2 regions of the Nonomuraea sp. NPDC059007 genome follow, and region 2 is predicted to be linked to the other one. Evidence: riboswitches for the same ligand, from Rfam matches in the RefSeq annotation. Region 2 holds a riboswitch; the other holds the start of a gene.

What was found. Region 2 has a riboswitch for cobalamin ahead of ACFWY5_RS41115 (ABC transporter substrate-binding protein). Riboswitches for the same ligand answer to the same signal wherever they lie in the genome.
Region 1: linked by a shared signal. The riboswitch ahead of ACFWY5_RS18460 (ribonucleoside-diphosphate reductase subunit alpha) and the one ahead of ACFWY5_RS41115 (ABC transporter substrate-binding protein) in region 2 are both predicted to bind cobalamin.

What each region holds. Positions count from the first base shown of each region.
Region 1 covers NZ_JBHYJD010000010.1:53,397-60,757, forward strand. Annotated here, with positions in the region: gene ACFWY5_RS18455 (ribonucleotide-diphosphate reductase subunit beta) at 1-424, opposite strand, end outside; gene ACFWY5_RS18460 (ribonucleoside-diphosphate reductase subunit alpha) at 445-2,607, opposite strand; cobalamin riboswitch at 2,720-2,921, opposite strand; gene ACFWY5_RS18465 (Bug family tripartite tricarboxylate transporter substrate binding protein) at 2,946-3,872, opposite strand; gene ACFWY5_RS18470 (ArsR/SmtB family transcription factor) at 3,958-4,527, opposite strand; gene ACFWY5_RS18475 (alpha/beta hydrolase family protein) at 4,608-5,990, shown strand; gene ACFWY5_RS18480 (SAM-dependent methyltransferase) at 6,000-6,788, opposite strand; gene ACFWY5_RS18485 (cytochrome P450) at 6,841-7,361, shown strand, end outside.
Region 2 covers NZ_JBHYJD010000036.1:47,284-54,644, forward strand. Annotated here, with positions in the region: gene ACFWY5_RS41100 (MATE family efflux transporter) at 1-1,024, shown strand, start outside; gene ACFWY5_RS41105 (hypothetical protein) at 1,024-2,052, shown strand; gene ACFWY5_RS41110 ((2Fe-2S) ferredoxin domain-containing protein) at 2,085-2,468, shown strand; cobalamin riboswitch at 2,527-2,723, shown strand; gene ACFWY5_RS41115 (ABC transporter substrate-binding protein) at 2,855-4,036, shown strand; gene ACFWY5_RS41120 (FecCD family ABC transporter permease) at 4,033-5,103, shown strand; gene ACFWY5_RS41125 (ATP-binding cassette domain-containing protein) at 5,106-6,824, shown strand; gene ACFWY5_RS41130 (hypothetical protein) at 6,821-7,361, shown strand, end outside; gene ACFWY5_RS41135 (hypothetical protein) at 7,356-7,361, opposite strand, start outside.

The sequences.
Region 1 (7,361 bases), on a different contig from region 2:
ACTCGGCCTTGTCGCGGATGGAGGGGATGTTGTCCACCGCGGCGAACGCCTTGACCCGCTCGTCCGGGTCGGGCAGGTAGGTGTCGAGCAGCGTCAGGTAGAACTGCACGTGCACCGCCTCCTCGAAGAGTTGCCTCGACAGGTAGAGGCGCGCCTCGGGGGCGTTGACGTGCTGGTACAGGTTGAGGACCAGGTTGTTGGCCACGATGGAGTCGCCGGTGGCGAAGAAGGCGACCAGGCGGTTGATCAGGTGGCGTTCCTGCGGCGACATCTTGGCCAGGTCGGCCAGGTCGGAGTGCAGGTCCACCTCCTCGACCGTCCACGTGTTGCGGATGGCCGCCCGGTAGCGCTCGTAGAAGTCGGGGTAGCGCATCGGACGGAGCGTCAGGTCCATTCCGGGGTCTAGCAGCATGCTGTGTTTCATGGTTCCTTCGCTTCGCTCAGTCACTGGCACGCCTCGCAGTACTCGGGGTTCTCCAGGGAGCAGGCGACCGCTTCCTGGACGGGGGTCGTCTGAACGGTGGTCTGCGCGATCCGGGTGGCCGGTCGTGAGCGCAGGTAATAGGTGGTCTTGATGCCCTTCTTCCAGGCATAGGCGTACATCGAGGAGAGCTTGCCGATGGTGGGCGTGGCCATGAACAGGTTCAGCGACTGCGACTGGTCGATGTACGGCGTGCGCGCCGCGGCCAGGTCGATCAGCGCCTTCTGCGGCAGCTCCCACGCGGTGCGGTAGAGCACCTTCAGCTCATCCGGGATGCCGGGGATGTCCTGGACGGAGCCGTCGGCGCGCTTGATGGCGTCGCGCATGTCCTGCGTCCACAGCCCGCGCTCCTGAAGGTCACGCACCAGATACCGGTTGACCTGCAGGAACTCACCCGACAGCGTCTCGCGCTTGAACACGTTGGACACCTGCGGCTCGATGCACTCGTAGCACCCGGCGATGGAGGCGATCGTCGCCGTCGGCGCGATGGCGATCATGAGCGAGTTGCGCAGCCCGGTCTCGGCGATCCTGGCGCGCAGCGCGTCCCAGCGCTCGGAGGCGCCGACGCCGTAGTGGTCGGGGTGCAGCACGCCCTGGGCGGCGCGGGTGTCGTCGTAGGACGGGTGCCTGCCCCGCTCGACGGCCAGGTCGGAGGAGGTGGCGTAGGCGGCGAGGGCGATCTCCTCGGCGATCCTGGTGGACAGCGCCAGCGCCTCGGGCGAGTCGAACGGCAGCCGCAGCGCGAAGAACACGTCGGCCAGGCCCATGACGCCGAGCCCGATCGGCCGCCACCGCTTGTTCGCCTTCTCGGCCTCGGGCGTCGGGTAGAAGCCCAGGTCGATGGTGCGGTCGAGGAAGCGCACCGCGGTGCGGACGGTGCCGGCCAGCCGTTCCCAGTCCAGGCCGGTGCCGGTGACGTGGGCGGCCAGGTTGACCGAGCCGAGGTTGCAGACCGCGGTCTCGCCGTCGCTGGTCACCTCCAGGATCTCGGTGCACAGGTTGGACAGGTGGATGACGTTCTCCGGCCTGGCCGTCTGGTTGGAGACGCGGTTGGCGGCGTCCTTGAAGGTCATCCAGCCGTTGCCGGTCTGGGCGAGCGTGCGCATCATCCGGCCGTACAGGGTGCGGGCCGGCATCTGCCGCGTGTACAGGCCCTGCTCCTCGGCGGCGCGGTAGGCGGTGTCGAAGGCGTCGCCGTACAGGTCGGTGAGGTGCGGGACCGTCTTGGGGTCGAACAGCGACCACATGCCGTCGGACTCCACGCGGCGCATGAACTCGTCCGGCACCCAGTTGGCGAGGTTCAGGTTGTGGGTACGGCGGGCGTCCTCACCGGTGTTCTCCCGCAGCTCCAGGAACTCCTCGATGTCGGCGTGCCAGGTCTCCAGGTAGACGCAGGCCGCGCCCTTGCGCCGGCCGCCCTGGTTGACGGCGGCGACGGAGGAGTCCAGCGTGCGCAGCCACGGCACGATGCCGTTGGAGTGCCCGTTCGTGCCCTTGATGAGCGATCCGCGCGAGCGGACCCGGGTCCAGGAGATGCCGATGCCACCGGCGTACTTGGACAGGCGGGCGACCTGCCCGTACCGGTCGTAGATGGACTCCAGCTCGTCCCGGGGCGAGTCCAGCAGGAAGCACGACGACAGCTGCGGCCGGCGGGCGCCGGAGTTGAACAACGTGGGAGAAGAGGGCAGATAGGACAACGTGGACATCAACGCGTACAGCTCGGCGGCCTCGCCGACCGTCTGGGACAGGCCGCAGGCGACGCGGAGCATGAAGTGCTGCGGGCGCTCCAGCACCTTGCGGCTCTCGGGGTGGCGCAGCAGGTAGCGGTCGTAGACCGTGCGCAGGCCGAAGTACTCGAACCGCTCGTCGGCGTCGGCGTCGATGAGCGCGTCCAGCTGTTCACGATTTCGCCGGACGAAGTCGGCGAGCGCGTCCTGGATCAGCCCGGCCGCGTGCGTGGCGGCGATGGAGTCCGAGAACGAGCGGACACCGTGGCCGGCCGCCTCGTCGGCGATCTCTTCGGCCAGCAGCCGCGCGGCGACCCGGGAGTTGGCCGGGTCGGCGATCACGCGCGCCGCCGCCTCCTCGATGGCCAGCCGCCGATCCATCTCAACGATCTGCGTCACGTGCAACACTCCTCGCGAGCGAGCTTTCCCCCTGCGAAGGCACGCGAGAGCGCACGCGGCAAGCACGGAGATCCCCCGGCCGCGCAGCCCCCGGGCCCTCCCTCGAGGCCCAATGGACAAGACAACCGCTGGCAGGTCTTCGGGCTCGCGGGCGTCTCAACGCGTGAGTCCTACTGGCCGTCGCTTCCCGGACCTGGGTCCAGTGCTCATGACGGCGGTCGTTCCCGCTTACCGCTGCGGGGCAGCCCTGGAATCGCACCAGGTTCCCTTTTGCTCCGCCTCCGGGGAGGCGAACCAGCGACAGTGCAGGATCCTACATCTAGTGGCCGATCCCGCAACTATCCCCGGTATGTTGTGCTCGGCGTGTCGAGCATGCCGAGTTCACGGAGTACTCTGCGGGTACGGGCGGACTCGGTGGCCAGCCACGTGGCGAAGTCGTCGCCGCTGAGCGGGATGGCCTCCCAGCCCCCGTTACGGCAGGCCTCGTGCCACGGCGCCGACCGGGTCGCGTCCTCCATCATGCGCACCGCGGCGCCCCGCCGTTCGCCGTCCATCGCGGCGGGCCCGACCACCGCGCACCAGTCGGCGAAGTCGACCCGCACCCCGCACTCCAGGAGCGTCGGGGCATCGACGCCGGGGACCCGGGCGGCCGAGGAGACGGCCAGCGGCCTGATCCGGCCGGAGTCGAGCCGGGCCCGCCAGTCGCGCAGCCGCCCGGTGGCCGCCGCGACCTTGCCGCCCTGCATGGCCGCCGCCACCTCCTGGGCGCCCGGGTAGCCGGTGTAGTCGATCTTCCTGACGTCCACGCCGAGCCCCTGCGCGACCAGGCCGAACAGCAGGTGATCGGGCTCGCCCAGGGGCCCGCCGGCCAGGTAGGTGCGCTCCGGCTGGGCCAGCAGGTGGGCGGCGAAGGCGTCGAAGTCCTTGAGCCGCGAGTTGGCCGGCACCACCAGCACCTCGACGTTGCCGGTGAGCCTGGCCAGCGGCGTGGTGGTGACGTGCATGGGGCGCTGGTCGTTCAGCTCGGCGGCGGCCAGCGCGGGCAGGCCGGTGACGGTGACCGTGGTCGTGCCGCCCGTGCCGGTGGCGGGGTAGCCGGTCCTGCGCAGGGTGCGGTAGAGAGCCTGCGCGACCGGGGCCCATCGCTCACCGCCGGGGACGACGCCGACGGGGCCGAGGCCGTGCGCGCCGCCACCCGCGGTGGCGCATCCGGAGGCACAGGCGGCCAGGCCGAGCCCGAGTGCGAAGAACTGCCGACGCCGCATGATGCCCCTCCCCGAACCCCGCGAGACCTCCCATTACATGAGGTTATTGGCAGATCACACGGTGTTACACATCGGGGGGCACTCTTCACGTATCATCGGCCGGCAGCGCGAACATCCTGATGTAGAGCGGGCGGGCGTCCGGGGGCGCGTCGTCGGCCCGGTGGCCGTACTTGGCCAGCAGCGCGATGTACTCCTCGAAGAAGGCGTCGAGATCCTGCTTGGTCATCCGGCCGAACCCCCGCGAGGCCTTGGCCCAGTCGGGGTCGCGCCGGTAGGCGGCCCCGAAGCGGTCCAGCAGCGCACGGTCCTCGGCCATGCCGATGCGGTAGAACTCCTCCAGCACCGCGCGGCTCTCCGGCGCCACGTCGCGGAAGTTCGGCGTGCGGATGTCGCGTGGCATGTCGGCCTTGCGCCACCAGCGCTCGCGGCCGGCCGAGCGCTCGGGGATCTCCTCGATGAAGCCGTACTTCTCCAGCTGGCGCAGGTGGTAGCTGGTCGTGCCGGTCTTGGCGCCGAGCAGCTCGCCCAGCGTGGTGGAGGTGGCGGGGCCGTGCACGTTGAGGTGCGTCAGCATGCGCCGGCGCATCGGATGGGCCAGGGCCTTCAGACGCTCGTGATCGTCGAGATACAGCGGCGCCCCATCCTCATCCCTCATGAGGAGAGAGCTTAGTCCTGCCGGATGATTTCTGCAGACATGTCTTTGCCGAGACCTCTCTGCAGAGTAGCGTCGGCAGCATGAAGAGGTTAGTGATCATGGTGTTCGCGCTCGTCTGCGCGTTCGTCCCGGCCGTTCCCGCGCTCGCCGCCGACGGGCTGACCGTCACCGAGGTCGCCTTCCGCGGCAGCGGCGGCCTCCCGATGCACGGCAGCGTGCTGGTCCCCTCCGGCGCGCGCGGGCCGCTGCCCGGCCTGGTGCTCGTGCACGGATCCGGCGGCGGGACCCCGCGCACGAAGCTGATGACCGAGGCCGAGGCCTTCGCCCGCCAGGGCCTGGCCGTGCTGGTCTACGACAAACGCTCCGAGGGCTACTCGATGACCGTCCGCGACTACGGCCAGCTGGCAGAGGACGCGCTCGGCGCGCACGCGACCCTGCGCGCGTTCGCGGGGGTCGACCGGGACAACGTCGGCATCTGGGGGCTGAGCGAGGGCGGCTGGGTCGCCCCGCTGGCCGCCACCCGCTCCAAGGACGTCGCGTTCGTGGTGATCGTCGGCGGCAACGCCATGCAGCCGCTGCGCCAGCAGACCTGGGCGGTCGCCGCCGGGCTGCGCAACGCGGGCGTCAGCGGCCCGGTGCCCGACCGCGGCGTACCCGCCGTCTACCGGCTGCTGGCCGGCGCCGGGCAGTTCCCGATGCCCTGGCACGACGCGCAGGCCGTGCTCGCCCGGGTCACCCAGCCCGTGCTCGGCATCTGGGGCGCCCACGACCTGCTCACCCCGCCGCGCGAGACCCCGCGGCTGCTGGCCGAGGGACTCTCGCACGAGCACTACACGCTGCGCTACTTCGCCGGCGCCGACCACGCCGCCCACCTCACGCCCGACCGCGGCGTCACCCGCTCCCCCGAGCTCGCGCCCGGCTACGCCGAGGCCGTCGGGACCTGGGTGAAGCGCGTCGCCGCCGGGCGGCTGCCCACCGCGGAGAGCGTGGGCGAGCTGCCCGGCCAGGCGTCGCTGACCGTCGCGGTCCCGCCGCCGGCCTGGTGGGAGTCGGCCGCGGTGCAGGTGGGGGCGCTGGTGCTGTTCCTCGTGGCCTTCCTGGGCTACCCGGTCTGGGCGCTGGTCAGGCGGGTGCGGGGCCGTACCCCGGCGGACATGAGGGCGGGCTGGCCGCGGACGGTGGCGATCGCCGCGCCCGTGGCGGCCTTCGGCGCGCTGGCCTACCTGTTCTACTCGATCATGACGGGCGGCAAGCTGGGCTCACCCGGCCCGCTGGTGGCCGGCCGCCCGCTCGTCTGGCTGGTCCTGCAGGCCCTCGCGGTGCTCGCGCTGGTCGCGGCCGTGCTCACGGTGCCCGCCGCGCGCCGCGCGCGTGGTTCCGAGCGGGTACGGCTGGCCGTCCTGCTGACCGGCGCCGCGGCCTTCCTGCCCTGGGCGCTCTACTGGGGACTGCTGGTGCCCTGAGGCAGCGGGCTAGCGGGGGCGGCCGGGTTTGCGGCCCATCGCGGCCCGCAGGTACGGCGGCAGCCGGTCCTCACCGACCAGCCGGGGCGTGTCGGGGCGCCACTCGGTCACCTCGACCAGTCCCGGTTCGACCAGCTCGAAGTCACCGAAGAAACCCAGGATCTCCGCCTCGGTACGCCCCACGGCCCCGCCTACGGAGGAGCCGCGGTAGATGTTCTTGGCCTCCTCCTCCGCCTCCGGGTCACCGAGCGTCGGCACCGCGTGCGTGAGCACCAGGTAACTGCCCGGCGGCACGGCCTCGCGCAGCACCGCGACCATGCCCGCCGGGTCGTCGGCGTCCTGGACGAAGTGCAGGATCGACACCAGCAGCACCGCGACCGGCTCGGTGCGGTCGAGGAAGCCGCCCACCTCGGGGCTGGCCAGTAACTCTCTGGGCCGCAGCAGGTCGGCGTGGAGGAAGACGACCCGGCCCGACTCCTCCAGCAGCGCGCGGGCGTGCGCCGCCACGACCGGGTCGTTGTCGACGTAGACGACCCGGGCCTCGGGCGCGATCTCGTGCACGTTGCCCTGCGTGGGCAGGCCGCTGCCGAGATCGAGGAACTGCCGGACGCCCGCCTCGGTCAGCGCCCGCACCGCCCGTTGCAGAAAGGCGCGGTTGGCCCTGGCTATCGGGATGGCCTCCGGGATGTGCTTCGACAGCTGGTCGATCGCGTCGCGGTCGACGCCGAAGTTGTTCTTGCCGCCGAGCATGTAGTCATACATCCGCGCCAGATTCGGCGTCTGCGGGTCGAAGGCCACATCATGATCTTAGGTCTTCTCAGTCATGACTTCACTGGATACCGTCCGATTCATGGCCGATTTCGAGCATTTCCCCTTTACGTCCGGTCGGAGGGGTGCCCCATCGGACCAATACGCCATCCGCCGTGAGAAGGAACCGCTCGGCCTGGTCCAGGTACCGAGCGGCGACCACGTCCACCTGGCGACCCGCTACGAGGACGCCGCCATGGTGCTGACCGACCCGCGCTTCAGCCGCGACCTGTCCTACCCCGGCGCGCCCCGCATGTTCAGCGGCTTCACGATCGCCGAGGCGCCCGGCGGCCTGATCGGCATGGACCCGCCCGACCACACCCGCCTGCGCCGCCTGCTGTCGGGTACCTTCACCCCGCGTCAGGTGAACGGCTGGCGCCCCCGCCTGCGCGAGCTGGCCACCGACCTCGCCGACCGGCTGCCCGCCGAGTTCGACTTCGTGACCGCGTTCGCCTTCCCGCTGCCCGTCCAGGTGATCTGCGATGTCATGGGCGTGCCCGGCATCGACAGCGAGCGCGTACGGCGCTGGTCGGACGCCATGCTCTCCTCCTCCGGCCTCACCGA
Region 2 (7,361 bases):
CGGTGCCGCGATCGGCGCCCTTCTGTACGCGGTCGCCGGACCGGTGCTGAGCCTGCTGGGCGCCTCCGCCGAGCTGGCCGGGCCGGGCGTGGAGTACCTGCGGGTGCTGGCGTTCGCGGTGCCCTTCGCCGCCGCCTCCTTCACGCTGCAGAGCGCCTGTTCCGGGGTCGGGGTGACCCGGGCGGCGATGTGGCACGCACTGCTGGTCAACCTGGTGAACCTGCCGCTCGGGCTGTGGCTGATCTTCTCCGCCGGGCTCGGCGTCACCGGCGCGGCCCTGGCCACGCTGGCGGCCACCGTCGCGGGCACCGCGTTCCTGCTGGCGTACGGCCGCGCCCGGCTGCCCCGCGTGGCCGCCGGCGGCCGGCCCGTGGCACGGGACCTGTGGCGCATCGGCTGGCCGGAGATGAGCGCGATGGGCGTCGGCTACCTCAACGAGGCGCTCCTCGCCGGCTTCGCCGCCCGGATGGGCACCCCGGAGCTGGCCGCGTACCGGATCGTGGACAATCTGCTGCTCATCGTCTTCACCGTGATGGCCTCGGCTTCGGCATCCATCGTCATCCTGGCCGGGCAGGAGATCGGCGCGGGCCAGACGGACCGGGCGGTGCACTGGCGGCGCACCGGGACCCGGCTGCTGCTGATCGTCTTCGCCGTGCCGGCCGGGTTGCTCCTGCTCGGCGGTACCACCGTCCTGTCGTGGTTCAGCGACAACCCCGAGGTCGTCGCGCTGGCCTGGCAGGTGGTGCCGCTGGCCATGCTGAGCCTGGCGCCCATGGTGCCCGCGATGGCCTCCGGCAGCTTCCTGCGCGCCCAGGGCGACACCCGCTCGGTGATGCTGGCGAACGTCGCCTGCGACTACCTGCTGCTCATCCCGCTCTCCTGGCTGCTCGGCCTGACCCTCGGCCTCGGGCTGCCCGGGATCTACCTGGCGTGGAACGCCTTCGCGATCCTCCTGGCCGTGCTTGTGGGGTTGCGTGCCCGGCGCGGCTTGGTGATGTCAACAACCAACGAACGGGGAGAATGATGTCATTAGCACATCGGACCGCTGTGGTCGTCGCGGCCACGGCCCTCATGGCCGCGTTCGCGAGCCCGGTCGCTCAGGCCGAGACACCTGACACGCTCGTCCTCAAGCTCACGCCCACACCCGTCGCGCACCTGCGGCAGGAGCTGGGATCGTTGAGCACGACGGCGCTGGAGATTCTCGGTGGTGATCGAGGCGAGTTCCGCGGCGGCTATCTGGCCCCCGAGGGCAGCGTGGCAGCCGCACTGACCACGTTCGAAGACACGTGGAACCTCAGCGAGCGCAAGCCGCTGTACATCGACGCGCTCCGCGTGCCCGCTCAGGCCGCCGCCCAGGTCAAGAACGTCCTGAAGGGCTACGTGACCGCGGAGACGGCCGTCCCGTCCACCACACCCGTCACCGTGATCGACGACAGGGTGAGCGCGGTCCGCCCCCAGCCCGTCTCCGCGGCGGTCGCCGCCGAACTCGACGTGCCCGACCGGGGCATGACCCTCGCGCTGAACCAGCAGGGCCACCGCGGCATCCGCCACTCCTTCTTCGGCCTGAGCAACAGCAACGGCGCCTACGGCTCCGGCTACAGTTTCTACGCCTACGAGCACGACACCAAGGTGTTGTCCGTCAACGGCGGCTGCAACGACAACGACTTCTGGATCCTGCGCAACGGTGGGCTGGGGTGGTCCAGCAACCTGCCCGGCGCCTACTTCGACACCAACGCCAGCGACCCCTGCAACACCCAGGACATGACCGTCGGCTCCTGGAACGCCCACCAGCTCAACGGCGGGACGACCTACACCGTCGACACCTGGGGCGGCCACGGCGGCGCCGTACTGTCGCACATGAACCTCACCGCACAGGCGTTGCGTATCAAGAGAGAGAGCCCCAACTGCAGCGGCGACACCCCCAAGCCCTGGTGTGTCGGCGTCGACTTTCCCACTCCGATCGGCCGGAGCGTCCGGCTGATCTCGCTGAACCCGGTCATGATCCCCGCCTGCTACTCCTGGCGTGCCGGTGGGGGCGGCGAGCGCTGCTGAGTCACACCCTGTCGTACTCATGAAAGGAATCCGTGAAAAGGATCACCGTGTGCCGGGACTGCTGCTGCGGCAGCGTCCGGAAGGTGCCCGCCCTCGACCATGACGAGCAGATCCGCCGGCTGGCGGAGGTCTCCGACGTCCGCGTCACCGACTGCCTCGACGTGTGCGACCAGGCCAACGTCGTCATCGTGCAGCCGACGCCGGAGGGGCGGGCCGCCGGCGGTCGTCCGGTGTGGCTTGCGCTGGTCAACGACGAGGGCGCCACCACGGACGTCGCCGACTGGATCAGCGCCGGCGGCCCAGGACTGGTCCCGCTGCCGCCCATCCTCGAACTGCACCGCTTCACACCGCCTCGACGTCTTCGCCCACGGGCATCGGACCGGACCGAGCTCATTGCGTTTCTTGGAGAGTCCTAGTCGTGCACGAGGAATCGTGGGCTGGTCAAGGCCGGTTCCCCTCGACACGGCTTCGCCCGGATAAGTCCTGAAGACGTGTGCGACGATATCGGCGTAGGCGACGGCGGAACGAGGAAGCCGGTGTGAATCCGGCGCGGTCCCGCCACTGTGATCGGCGAGCGTGCCCCGACAATGCCACTGCCTCTCGTGGGTGGGAAGGCCGGGGTAGGCGCTGACCCGAGAGCCAGGAGACTCACGCGGTCGCCTCCTCGAGAAATTGGGGCGGATCTCCCCAAGAGAGGATGGACCGTGAGCACGACCGTCTCCCTCCTGGAGCGCCGCCCCCTCGCACGCCGTGATCGCTGTCGAGGAATGGCGGTCGCGGCCTTCCCCTCCAGGAGAATCCGTTGGGTTTCTTTCGCCCTGTCGGCGGAGCACTGCTCGCCCTCGCGCTCGTCACCGGCTGCGCGGGTACGGCCCAGCCCGTCAGGCCATCGGCCGCCGCCGACGGCCGCTGCGTCACCGCCTATGACCCGGCCAAGGACTACTTCCCGGCCAAGCAGACGCTGAAGCACGCCGGCAACTTCACCCTCACCTACGCCAGGCACTACCAGACGATCACCGTCAAGCAGCCCACACCCGGTGCCAAGCCGGAGACGTACGTGCTGCTGCGCTGCGGCACGCCCGACCCGAAGGTGGCCGGGGCCACCGTGGTCGAGACCCCCATCGAGTCGCTGTATTCGGCCTCCACCACACACCTGCCCTTCGTCACGGAACTCGGCGTGCTCGACCGGCTCAAAGGCGTGGCCTCCGCCGGGTTCATCACCTCGGCACAGGTGCTGGCGAAGGTGAAGGAGGGCGCCATCACCGAGTACGCCAAGGGTCAGGAGGTCGACACCGAGAAGGTCATCGCCGCCAAGCCGGGCGTGCTGATGACCGGCGGCACCGAGGACAAGGCCTACGGCCCATTGCGCCAGGCAGGTGTCAAGATCGTCGCCAACGCCGAGTGGCTGGAGAGCTCCCCGCTGGGCCGCGCCGAATGGATCAAGCTGATGGCCGCGCTGACCGGCACCGAGCAGCAGGCGACCCAGGTGTTCGACAAGATCGAGAGCGACTACCGGGCGCTGACGGGCAAGGTCAAGGCGGTCACGCCGGTGACGGTGCTGCCCGGCCAGATGTACGAGGGTCAGTGGTCGATCGCCAACGGCGGCAGCTACGTCGCCCAGCTGATCAAGGACGCGGGTGGCAGCTACGCCTGGGCCGACACCCCCGGCCCCGGCAGCAGCACGCTGGACCTGGAGGCGGTGCTGGCCAAGGCCAAGGACGCCAAGGTCTGGCTCGCGACCGCCGCTGAGTGGAAGGGCCTATCGGACGTGGAGAAGGCCGACCCGCGCTACGCCAAGTTCGCCGCCTTCACCTCGGGCGAGATCTGGTCGTCGAACAAGGCGCTCGGACCCGGCGGCGGCAACGACTTCTACGAACGCGGCGTCGCCCGCCCCGACCTGATCCTCGCTGACCTGGTCGCCATCCTCCACCCCGACCTCGCCCCCGGCCACGAGTTCGCCTTCTACCAGAAGATGACCAAGTGACGGCTCTCGCGGTCGTCCCAGTGGCCTACCGCCGCCGGGCGCTTGCTCTGCTCGCGATGACGGCGGCGGTCCCGTCCGCGTTCGCGCTGGCGGTCACGCTGGGCTCCACACCCGTCCCGCTGGGCGAGGCGCTGGCCGCACTGATCCGCTCTCCCGCCGCCCACCCCGCCGTTCAGGAGATCATGTGGACGGTACGGCTGCCGCGCGCCATCACGGCGGCGCTGGCCGGAGCGGCCCTGGCGGCGGCGGGCGTGCAGATGCAGACGCTGTTCCGCAACCCACTGGCCGAGCCGTACATCCTCGGCGTCAGCTCGGGCGCCAGCCTGGGTGTCGCCCTGGTCACGACCGGGATGGGCGGTGCGGCCGGGGCGTTCACCGCAGGGCTGGCCGGGCTGGGCAAGGCGAGCGTCGTGGTCGCCGCCTCCGCCGGTGCCGCGGCCGTGCTCGCGCTGGTGCTCGCGCTGTCCCGGCGAGTGCACTCGGTGGTGACCCTGCTCGTCATCGGCGTCATGGTGGGGTCCGCTTCGGTGTCGGTCATCACCTTGCTCCTGGTCTACACCGATCCGCAGCGGGCGCAGCAGTTCATCAGCTGGGGCCTGGGCAGCTTCGCCGGGACGACCTGGGCGGATCTGGCGCTGTTCGCACCCGTGGGCCTGGCGGGCCTGGGCGCGGCGCTGGCCGGGGTCAAGCCGCTCAACGCGCTGCTGCTCGGTGAGAGCTACGCCCGCACGATGGGCGTGCACGTCCGGCTGGTGCGCACGCTCACGTTGCTGGTGGCCTCGGTGCTGGCCGGGGCGGTGACCGCCTACTGCGGCCCGGTCGCCTTCCTCGGTCTGGCCGTACCCCATGTGACCCGGCTGCTGCTGGGCACGGCCGATCACCGGCTGCTCATGCCGGGCGTGATCCTGCTCGGCGGGGCGACCGCCCTGTTGTGCTGCGTGGCCACGCAGGCGCCGGGCAGCGGCGTGGTGCTGCCGTTGAACGCCGTCACCACGATCGTCGGCGCGCCCGTCGTGGTCACCCTGCTGCTGCGCAGCCGCGCGGCCCGGACCGGACTGGCGGTGTGACGATGTCCCTGCGCCTGGAGGCGCTGTGCGCGGGCTACCCGGCACGCCGCGGACGAGGGGAGCGGAGGGTCCTGGACGGCCTGGCCGCAAGCGCCGCTCCCGGCGAGCTGACCGTGCTGATCGGCCCCAACGGCAGCGGCAAGTCCACCCTCCTGAAAACCATGGCCGGGCTCCAGCCGCCGCTGACCGGACGGGTGCACCTCGACGGGGAGGTCCTCGGCTCGCTGTCTCCCGCGGAGGTGGCTCGCAAGCTGGCGGCCGTCCTCACCGAACGCGACCTGCCGCCCCTGCTGAGCGCGCGGGAGGTGGCCGGACTCGGCCGCCACCCGCACACCGGCTTCACCGGCCGGCTCGGCCCGGCCGACCACGCGGTCGTCTCCTGGGCGCTGAGCGCGGTCAACGCGGGTCATCTCGCCGAACGCCAGGTCAGCGAACTGTCGGACGGCGAGCGGCAACGTGTCCTCATCGCCCGCGCCCTGGCCCAGGAACCTTCGGTGATCCTGCTGGACGAGCCCACGGCCTTCCTGGACGTCACCTCTCGGGTCGCCCTCATGGGCCTGCTGCGTACCCTGGCCCGTGATCGTGGTCTGGTCATCGTGGTGTCCACCCACGACCTGGAGCTGGCACTTCGCGTAGCCGACCGGGTGTGGCTGGTCACGGCCGAGGGTGTCCTGCACACCGGTACACCGGAGGAACTGACCGAGAACGGCCTGATCGGCGCCTGTTTCGACGGCGAGGAGCTGTCCTTCGACCGGCAGGCAGGAGTGTTCACGCTGAACCCGGCACGCGCCCGCCCCGTACGGTTGCCCGACGACCCGTTGCTGGAGCGCGCCCTGGCCAGGGAGGGCTGGCGCCGGGATGCCGCCGGGGCCGTCCAACTGGCCGTGGATCACAGGGAGGGCGGATACGCGGCCGCCTACGACGGGCGAACCCCTTGGTTCCCCACCATCCCCGAGGTCGCGGCTTGGGCTCGGCACCTGCACGACCACCCCGTCCTTCTCCCGGCCGCCCCCGCCGTCGCCGTGGCCGGCACCAGCACGCTGGGCGGCTACTTCGAACTGGAAGTCGGTCCACCCGGTGACGGATGGCAGCCGTTCACCGACCTGTCCGCAGACCCGTCAGCCCTGGCCGGCCGCATCGACTCCGTCGCAGAGCGGCTCGGTACCCAGGAGAGGCGCGTCGCCGCCTCGATCCTGTTCCAGGGCCTGGCCGCGCGCCTGTGGTCGCCCGTTCTCGGCGCGTTCATCGTCCACGACCTGCTGCTCGACCTGCCGCCGCAAGACCTGCACTGGCGACCTGTCCCCAGCGGACCGCTGCCGCTGCGGATCGCCCGCCCGACCGGATGGCAGGCCGCCGACCCGAGCGCCGCCATCGAGCCGATCTACCGCAACGTCGTCACCGAACTGCTCGAACCACTCGCCGAAACCACCCGCGGCATCGTCAAGCTGGCACCCGGCCTGCTGTGGGGCAACGCCGCCTCCTCCCTGGCCGGGAGCATCCGCGCGGTGCTGCGCCGGCACCCCGAGCTGACCGCGCGGGCGGTTCCCATCGGTCGCGAGTTGTTGCGGACCAAGCTGCTGAAAGGCACAGGCGACCTCGCCGAGCCCGGCCGCCCGTTCTTCGTCCGGCGCAGCTGCTGCCTGTACTACCGACTGCCCGGCGGCGGCAAGTGCGGTGACTGCGCCCTCATCCCCCGAAACCAGTCAGGAGCCCCATCGTGAACCACACGGTCGTCGAGGAACACGGCAACGGAACCCTGCACGTCTGGCCCCTGCCCACCGACGAGGACAACCTGCTGAACCTGGTCACCTTCCTGTTCGAGCGGCACTGGGAACACATCTGGTTCGGCGTGATCATCCAGGGCGCGGCCTGGGAGGTGGCCGCGCCCAACGCCCCTGAGCGCATCAGCATGTACGACGGCTACGTCACCGTCGACTTCGGCCGCTGGCACTTCCACCTGTGCATCGGCGAGCACACCGCCAGCGGCCCCGAACTCGGCGCCATCCGCCGGTGCGCCCGGGCCGAGCTGTATCGCCGCGTCGACGACGAGGGCATCCCCACCTCCTGGGGAGTGCGCCTGTTCAACGGCCGCGACGAACAGCTCATGACCGTCCTGCTGCCCAACCCCTTCCTCACCGACCGCCAGCAGATCCTCGATCCTCCCGACTTCGACCGGCTGGCAGCGTGGGATGAGCTACGCGCCACCTACTTCGGCTCGGCCCCTGACCCGCTCGACCGAACCGGGAAAGGGTTCAGAC